Regions from separate parts of the Pseudomonas yamanorum genome, predicted to be linked through region 1. Evidence: predicted binding sites of a transcription regulator. Region 1 holds the regulator's gene; the other holds the start of a gene.
What was found. The regulator FliA, encoded in region 1, starts transcription of late flagellar genes. The targets are predictions, from matches to a motif close to CTAAAGTTTNNNNNNNNNNNGCCGNTAA.

Region 1 (4,636 bases):
TAAAATGGGCAGCATGCATCCCGTACAGGTGATCGCGGTGACCGGCGGCAAAGGTGGCGTCGGGAAAACTAACGTGTCAGTGAATTTGTCCCTGGCTCTGGCAGAGCTTGGCCGTCGCGTCATGCTGCTGGATGCTGACCTGGGCCTGGCGAACGTCGACGTTCTGCTGGGACTGACGCCCAAACATACCCTGGCCGATGTGATCGAAGGCCGCTGTGAGCTGCGCGACGTACTGTTGCAAGGCCCCGGCGGGATTCGCATCGTGCCGGCCGCTTCCGGCACCCAGAGCATGGTGCACCTGAGCCCGGCGCAGCATGCCGGCCTGATTCAGGCGTTCAGTGACATCGGCGACAACCTCGACGTGCTGGTGATCGACACCGCCGCCGGGATCGGCGAATCCGTGGTCAGCTTCGTGCGCGCAGCCCAGGAAGTATTGCTGGTGGTGTGCGATGAACCCACCTCGATCACCGACGCCTACGCCCTGATCAAACTGCTCAACCGCGACTACGGCATGAACCGCTTCCGCGTGCTGGCCAACATGGCCCAAAGCCCGCAGGAAGGGCGGAATCTGTTCGCCAAGTTGACCAAGGTCACAGATCGCTTCCTCGATGTCGCCTTACAATACGTTGGCGCAGTTCCTTACGACGAGTGCGTACGCAAGGCCGTGCAAAAGCAGCGTGCGGTCTATGAAGCGTTCCCTCGTTCGAAGTGCGCATTGGCGTTCAAGGCTATTGCCCAGAAGGTCGATACCTGGCCGTTGCCCGCCAATCCTCGGGGGCATCTGGAGTTTTTCGTCGAGCGATTGGTGCATCAGACGAGCGCAGGACCGGTGCTATGACAGCCAGCGGCTACAACCTTTACAAGAAGTCGGCACGTGACAGTCAGGTCGAATTGATCGAGCGCTATGCGCCCCTGGTCAAGCGCATTGCCTATCACTTGCTGGCGCGCTTGCCTGCCAGTGTCCAGGTCGAAGACTTGATCCAGGCGGGGATGATCGGCCTCCTCGAAGTGTCGACCAAGTACGACGCGAGCAAAGGCGCGAGTTTCGAGACCTACGCGGGGATTCGTATCCGTGGGGCCATGCTCGATGAAGTGCGTAAAGGTGATTGGGCGCCGCGTTCGGTACACCGCAACACGCGGATGGTGAGTGACGCAATTCGCTCAATTGAAGCAAAAACCGGTCGCGACGCTAAAGATCACGAAGTTGCGGCCGAACTCCAATTGAGTCTCGACGATTATTACGGGATTTTGAACGATACCTTGGGCAGCCGCCTGTTCAGTTTCGACGACCTTTTGCAGGACGGCGAACATGAAGGGCTGCACGAGGACGGCGCGAGTGCTCATCTCGAACCGTCACGCGATCTGGAAGATGAACGCTTCCAGCGTGCGCTGGCGGACGCGATTGCCAATTTGCCGGAGCGTGAGCGACTGGTGTTGGCGCTGTACTACGACGAAGAGCTGAACCTCAAGGAAATCGGTGAGGTCCTGGGGGTCAGCGAATCGCGGGTCAGCCAGTTACACAGCCAGTGCGCGGCCCGCTTGCGGGGGCGTTTGGGAGAGTGGCGAGCGCGCTGACAGGCAGTGTGGGGACACTGCGAACGATACCGTCCGGGCTCTGCGCCCGGACGGGCTTGGCCCGTGGTGCGCCCCCGGTAGTCCTTTTTGTGTAACGCCTGTTGATTGATATGGCGCGCCCAGGTGCTGGGCGCGTTTAAGACTGCTTGGAGGTCGAATTGGACAAGAACATGAAAATCCTCATCGTTGATGACTTCTCAACGATGCGGCGGATCATAAAAAACCTGTTGCGTGACCTTGGGTTCACTAACACGGTCGAGGCGGATGACGGCATTACGGCGATTCCGATCCTCAACAGCGGGAGCATCGACTTTCTGGTAACAGACTGGAACATGCCGGGCATGACCGGTATCGATCTGCTGCGCCACGTGCGCGCTGATGAAAAACTGCGCAGCCTGCCTGTGCTGATGGTGACCGCTGAAGCCAAGCGTGAACAGATCATCGAAGCCGCCCAAGCCGGGGTTAACGGCTACGTGGTCAAGCCATTCACTGCACTGGCCTTGAAAGAGAAGATCGAAAAGATCTTCGAACGCATCGGTCATTGATGCTGCCACGGGGGAGCTATGGAGCATAAAGAATCATCGCAGGCCGACTTTGAGTCGACCCTGAAAAAACATGCTCACCAACTTGTCGAAAGCCTTGAAAAAGGCCAGTTCGGTGACGCGGTGCAGTTAATCCATGAGCTCAACCAGACCCGTGACCGCGGCCTGTACCAGGAAGTGGGCAAGCTCACGCGTGAGTTGCACAGTGCGATTGTCAATTTTCAGATTGACCCGCACATGCCCCAGGCCGAAGAAATCTCGCAGATCACGGATGCCACCGAACGCCTGTCCTATGTGGTCAGGCTGACTGAGGCGGCGGCCAACCGCACCATGGACCTGGTGGAAAACGCCACGCCTCTGGTCAACGGTATGGCCAGTGAAGCCAAGGCCCTGAGCACTGACTGGGGCCGGTTCATGCGTCGGGAAGTGGGCGCTGAAGAGTTTCGTGAACTGGCGCGTCGGGTCGAGGGCTTTTTGTCCCGCAGCGAGCAGGAAAACCGCACGGTTTCCAGCAACCTGAATGACATTCTGCTGGCCCAGGACTACCAGGACCTCACCGGTCAGGTGATCAAGCGCGTGACCCAACTGGTCACCGAGGTGGAAAGCAACCTGCTCAAACTGGTGTTGATGGCGGGCCAGGTCGACCGGTTTGCCGGCATCGAACATGACCGCGAAGCGATCCTTTCTGAAAAAGATCCACAAAAACACCTCGCCAAGGGTGAAGGTCCGCAGATTCATGCCGATAAACGTGAAGACGTTGTATCCGGGCAAGACGACGTAGACGATTTGCTGTCCAGTTTAGGCTTCTAAGGAGCACACCCATGAGCTTCGGCGCCGATGAAGAAATCCTTCAGGATTTCCTTGTAGAGGCCGGCGAAATTTTAGAGCAACTGTCCGAACAACTGGTCGAGCTGGAAAGCCGACCGGATGATGCGAACCTGCTCAATGCAATTTTTCGCGGTTTTCACACTGTAAAAGGGGGCGCCGGCTTCCTCCAGCTCCACGAGCTGGTGGAGTGCTGTCACATCGCCGAGAACGTGTTCGACATCCTGCGCAAGGGTGAGCGACACGTCGACTCGGAACTGATGGACGTGATCCTGGAAGCGCTGGACGCGGTCAACGGCATGTTCAGTGAAGTGCGCGAACGTGCACCGATCACGGCCGCCACTCCGGAACTGCTGGCCGCCCTGGCGCGCCTGGCGGAACCTGCGGCCAACGCGCCGGTGGTCGAAGCGGTGGCTGAGCCTGTCGCCGAGCCTGCGGGCGACGTGACCGACAGCGAATTTGAACAACTGCTGGACTCGCTGAACGCCGTCAAGGCCGAAGCCGAGGCTCCGGCGGCCAATGCGCCGGCCATGGTGCCAACCACTGAAGACATCACTGACGCCGAGTTCGAGTCGTTGCTCGACCAGTTGCACGGCAAGGGTCAGTTTGCCCCGGACGCGGTGGCCGCAGCGCCAGCGCCTACGGAAGCCGCGGCGCCTGCCAGCAACGAAATCACCGACGACGAATTTGAAGCGCTGCTGGACCAGTTGCATGGCAAAGGCTCGTTTGCTGCCGATGCACTGCCGGAAGTCGCCGCAACCGCCGCCGCACCTGCAGCACCTGCTGCTACTGCAGCCGCTGCACCGGCTGCCGATGGACTGATCTCCGATCACGAATTCGAAGCCCTGCTGGATGAACTGCACGGCAAGGGCAAGTTCACCGAAGTGGTCGGCGCTGCTGCACCGGCTGCTACAGCTGCCGCTGCGGTGACAACGCCAGCCCCGGTGGCCGCCAAGGCCGCTGCACCAGTGGCTGCCAAACCTGCACCGGCCCCGGCACCCGCGCGTGCCGCTGCTGCTCCGGCCGCAGACAAGCAACCGGCCAGTGAAGCCGAAACCACCGTGCGGGTTGATACCGCGCGCCTGGACGACATCATGAACATGGTCGGCGAACTGGTGCTGGTGCGTAACCGCCTGGTGCGACTGGGCCTGAACAGCGGCGATGAGGCCATGCAAAAGGCCGTGTCGAACCTCGACGTGGTCACCGCCGACCTGCAAACCGCCGTCATGAAGACCCGGATGCAGCCGATCAAGAAAGTCTTCGGCCGCTTCCCGCGCCTGGTTCGCGACCTGGCACGCCAGCTCAAGAAAGAGATCAACCTGGAACTGGTGGGTGAAGAAACCGACCTCGACAAAAACCTTGTCGAGGCCCTGGCCGACCCGCTGGTCCACTTGGTGCGCAACGCGGTCGACCACGGTGTCGAGACGCCGGAAGAGCGCGAAGCCTCGGGCAAAAACCGCCAGGGCAAAGTGATCCTGGCGGCCGAACAGGAAGGCGACCATATCCTGCTGTCGATCACCGACGACGGCAAAGGCATGGACCCCACGATACTGCGCAACATTGCGGTCAAGCGTGGCGTGATGGACAAGGACGCCGCCGACCGCCTCACCGACACCGAGTGCTACAACCTGATCTTCGCCCCGGGCTTCTCCACCAAGACCGAGATTTCCGACGTGTCGGGCCGTGGCGTGGGC
Region 2 (4,636 bases), 540 kb from region 1:
ACCGCGGGCCAGTTGCTGCAGCACCATCATCTCCCGGCCGGACAAGCGCTCGACCATGTCCGCTTCGCTGGCGTTTCCCATTGTGGAGCGCACCGAGTTCAGCGCCTGGTTGGGGAAGTAGCTGTATCCACACAGCACCGCCTTGACCGCGCTCAATAGCTCGGTGAGGTCCTGCTGCTTGCACACGTAGCCAGCGGCGCCCGCCTGCATGCACCGCATGGAGAAATGACCGGGCGCCTGGGACGTCAGCACCAGCACTTTGAAGGGATGGGCCTGCTTGGTAGATGACAGCCGGCATATAACTTCCAGGCCATCGAGTTTGGGAATTCCAATATCCAGTATGACTATGTCCGGCATATGCTCCCGTGCAAGTTGCAAGGCATCGACACCGTTATCGGTCTCGGCAACGACCTCATAACTATGACGTTCCATTAGCATACGCACAGCAAGACGAATGACGGGATGATCATCCACGATCAGCACTTTATTCATGGGCAAGTCCAATTTCGCTGTTCGAATTATTAAGAGCAAGCACAATAGCCTAGTCGTTTCCCGCTTGGCATAGCGCTCCCCCCCAAGCAACAGCAAGCAGAGACCCAACCCACAAAGACATAGGATTTAGCCTACAAAAAAACGCCAGTGTGGAGGTGTCCAGTTTTGTTGAGGCTTTCAGAACTTTCCGAGTACAAACATATTTTGAGTGAAAATTCCCAGGATTACGGGGGGCGGGGTAAACGTGCCGCACACAAGTTTCAGGAAATGCCCCTTGTGCCTTATCAGAAGACCTGTGAACACGGGCTGAAAGGCACTTTTTAAAAGTTCCATTCGACATAATTAATAACGCTCCATAAATCCTACAGGCATGTCAGCATCTGACATGTTCGCGGTACATTTCTGAGTGAAATTTCTGTAGTACATAGTTCCTGAACACAAGAAAAAAACCCACTTTCAACAATGCACCACTTATCGAGCGAAATTAATAAACATTGCCCCCGTAAAAACATAAACACTCCACACCACCGCCTTAGACACAGGGCTGTTGTTGAACTGAACAATAAACACCGCATCGCCCCTAAGGATTCCAGGTGTATTTTCAGCCAAAAAAAAATGGCCCCTAACGGGGCCATTTTTCATTGCAACTTAAAACACTCAGAACAACTTGCGACCTTTGTTGGCCGCAATGCGCATGCGCAATGCGTTGAGCTTGATGAAGCCTGCCGCGTCTGCCTGGTTGTACGCGCCGCCATCTTCTTCGAAGGTGGCGATATTGGCGTCGAACAGCGACTCGTCGGACTTGCGACCGGTCACGATCACGTTGCCCTTGTACAGTTTCAGGCGCACAACACCGTTCACGTGGACCTGGGAAGCGTCGATCATCTGTTGCAGCATCAGACGCTCCGGGCTCCACCAGTAGCCGGTGTAGATCAGGCTGGCGTACTTGGGCATCAGCTCGTCTTTGAGGTGAGCCACTTCACGGTCCAGGGTGATGGACTCGATGGCGCGGTGAGCGCGCAGCATGATGGTGCCGCCAGGGGTCTCGTAGCAACCACGGGACTTCATGCCCACGTAACGGTTCTCGACGATGTCGAGGCGGCCGATACCGTGTTCGCCACCGATACGGTTCAGGGTCGCCAAGACGGTGGCCGGGGTCATTTCGACGCCGTCCAGCGCGACGATGTCGCCGTTGCGGTAGGTCAGTTCCAGGTACTGGGCCTTGTCAGGAGCGTTCTCCGGGGAGACGGTCCACTTCCACATGTCTTCTTCGTGCTCGGTCCAGGTGTCTTCCAGCACGCCGCCTTCATAGGAGATGTGCAGCAAGTTGGCATCCATCGAGTACGGGGACTTCTTCTTGCCGTGACGCTCGATCGGGATAGCGTGCTTTTCAGCGTAGTCCATCAGCTTTTCACGGGACAGCAGGTCCCATTCACGCCACGGAGCAATGACTTTTACGCCTGGCTTCAAGGCATAGGCGCCCAGCTCGAAACGCACTTGGTCGTTGCCCTTGCCGGTGGCGCCATGGGAAATGGCGTCAGCGCCGGTTTCGTTGGCGATTTCGATCAAGCGCTTGGCGATCAGCGGACGTGCGATGGAAGTACCCAGCAGGTACTCACCTTCGTAGACGGTGTTGGCGCGAAACATCGGGAAAACGAAATCGCGGACGAACTCTTCGCGCAGGTCGTCAATGTAGATCTCTTTCACGCCCATGGCTTGCGCCTTGGCACGTGCAGGTTCGACCTCTTCGCCCTGACCCAGGTCAGCGGTGAAGGTCACCACTTCACAGTTATAAGTATCCTGCAGCCACTTGAGGATCACCGAAGTGTCCAGGCCGCCGGAATACGCGAGAACGACCTTGTTTACGTCGGCCATGCCATCACTCCACGGGGTTGTACGGAAAGGCGTCGATTCTACCGACCAAAACCGTGAAATTACAGAGGCGCGACAGCAAATGAAGATAAAGCGACAGATTATGTCGAGCGAGCGACGAAACGCCGCACCTTATGAGGTGGCGGCAGCGTTACCTGGCGCTTTGGCTTGGGGCGCCGGTTTCTCGGGGGCTGCCACCCGTTCAAGTTGAATATTCACCCGACGGTTTTTCGCCCGGTTGGCCGGGCTGGTGTTCGGCGCCAACGGGTAGCTTTCACCATGAAACCGCAGGGTGATCTGCGATTCATCGATGCCATTGGCCTTGAAGTAGTCCATCACCGCCAAGGCACGGCGCCGGGAGACATCACGATTGGTCAGGCGATTGCCGCTGTTGTCAGAGTGGCCGTTCAACTCGATGTGGTTAACCGTCGGGTCGGCTTTCATGAACTCGAGAATCACCGAGAGCTTTTTCTTGGCCGCCGCGTCCAGTTCGATTCCGCCCCCCGGGAAGCCCACCTCGGTCTGTTTGACCTGCTCGAAATTCATCGGCAGCAGTTTGGTGGTGCACAGCTGATAGTCGTTGTAGGCCTTGTTGAATTTCACCGGCAACAGGCGAATCTCGGAATACCCGCCATCACGCCCATAGTGCCGCACCGTCGGGCTACGACCTTCGAGCAAGCCGGTGAACAAGCGCCCGGCCTGAGCCTGGGAGCTGTTAAACAGCACATCACCATTGCCGACGCGCACCGCGCCGAGATTGATATCACCACGCCCCGGCTGCCACGGCGCAGCGGCCGCCAGCAGGGTTGCGGAACCGGCACCTAACGAACCGTTAAAGGCTTTCAGGCGAAACGTCGCCTGCTCGCCCGCACGGCGCACGAACTCGCCCGAGCCGAAATCGGTGATCGGTTGGCTCAAGCGGCACTCGAACTTATCGCCCTCCACTTTCCACTCAATATTCTCCAGACGTGTCTGGAACGTGAGGGCCATCGCGGGCAGGCTGGCGAACACACTGAGCAGGGCTAGATAATGCTGGCGCACGGGAGGCTCCACTGGTTTCTACAACACATCAAGGCGTCATACATCGTTAAGGCATACCCAGGGATATCGGTCGTATCCTGCAAAACTTGATAGCGAGTGCCTGCAAGAGTCTTTTCCGGTAGCATTCCCACCAGATTGACCCGCCTGGAATCCCCAATGTCCGACCGCCTGACCCTGCTGCGTCCCGACGACTGGCATATTCATCTTCGCGATGGTGCTGCGTTGCCCCAAACCGTGGCCGATGTAGCGCGCACGTTTGGCCGCGCCATCATCATGCCTAACCTGGTACCTCCGGTGCGTAACGCCGCGGAAGCCGATGCCTATCGCCAGCGCATTCTTGCTGCACGGCCGGCCGGTAGCCGCTTCGAGCCGTTGATGGTGCTGTACCTGACCGACCGCACCCAGCCCGAAGAAATTCGCCAGGCTAAAGCCAGTGGTTTCGTGTACGCCGCCAAGCTGTACCCGGCCGGGGCGACCACCAACTCCGATTCCGGCGTCACCAGTATCGACAAGATCCTGCCGGCCATCGAAGCCATGGCGGAAGTGGGCATGCCGTTGCTGATCCACGGTGAAGTCACCCGTGGCGATGTCGATGTATTCGATCGTGAAAAGATCTTCATCGACGAGCACATGCGTCGTGTGGTCGAGCTGTTCCCGACCCTGAAGGTCGTGTTCGAACACATCACCACCGCCGATGCCGTGCAGTTCGTCACCGAGGCTTCAGCCAACGTCGGCGCGACCATCACCGCGCATCACCTGTTGTACAACCGCAACCACATGCTGGTGGGCGGGATTCGGCCGCACTTCTATTGCCTGCCGATTCTCAAGCGCAACACTCACCAGGTGGCGCTGCTCGATGCCGCCACCAGTGGCAACGAGAAGTTTTTCCTCGGCACAGACTCTGCACCGCACGCCCAACACGCCAAGGAAGCCGCGTGTGGTTGTGCCGGTTGCTACACCGCGTATGCGGCGATCGAGTTGTATGCCGAAGCGTTCGAACAACGTAACGCCCTGGACAAGCTTGAAGGGTTCGCCAGCCTCAACGGCCCGCGTTTCTATGGCCTGCCGGCGAATACCGACCGCATTACCCTGGTCCGTGAAGACTGGACCGCCCCCACCAGCCTGCCGTTTGGCGAGCTGACCGTTATCCCGCTGCGCGCCGGTGAAACACTGCGCTGGCGCCTGCTGGAGGAACACCCGTGAGTGAAGACCATTACGACGACGACCAGGA

Region 2: the regulator FliA is predicted to act here: its motif matches at 3,469-3,496, upstream of BLU46_RS22500 (flagellar protein MotY).

The regions. Positions count from the first base shown of each region.
Region 1 is NZ_LT629793.1:5,334,243-5,338,878, forward strand. It holds gene fleN (flagellar synthesis regulator FleN) at 5-838, shown strand; gene fliA (RNA polymerase sigma factor FliA) at 835-1,575, shown strand; gene BLU46_RS25200 (chemotaxis response regulator CheY) at 1,746-2,120, shown strand; gene BLU46_RS25205 (protein phosphatase CheZ) at 2,139-2,927, shown strand; gene BLU46_RS25210 (chemotaxis protein CheA) at 2,939-4,636, shown strand, end outside.
Region 2 is NZ_LT629793.1:4,794,094-4,798,729, reverse strand. It holds gene BLU46_RS22510 (response regulator transcription factor) at 1-492, opposite strand, end outside; gene BLU46_RS22505 (argininosuccinate synthase) at 1,150-2,367, opposite strand; gene BLU46_RS22500 (flagellar protein MotY) at 2,497-3,405, opposite strand; gene pyrC (dihydroorotase) at 3,562-4,608, shown strand; gene rnt (ribonuclease T) at 4,605-4,636, shown strand, end outside.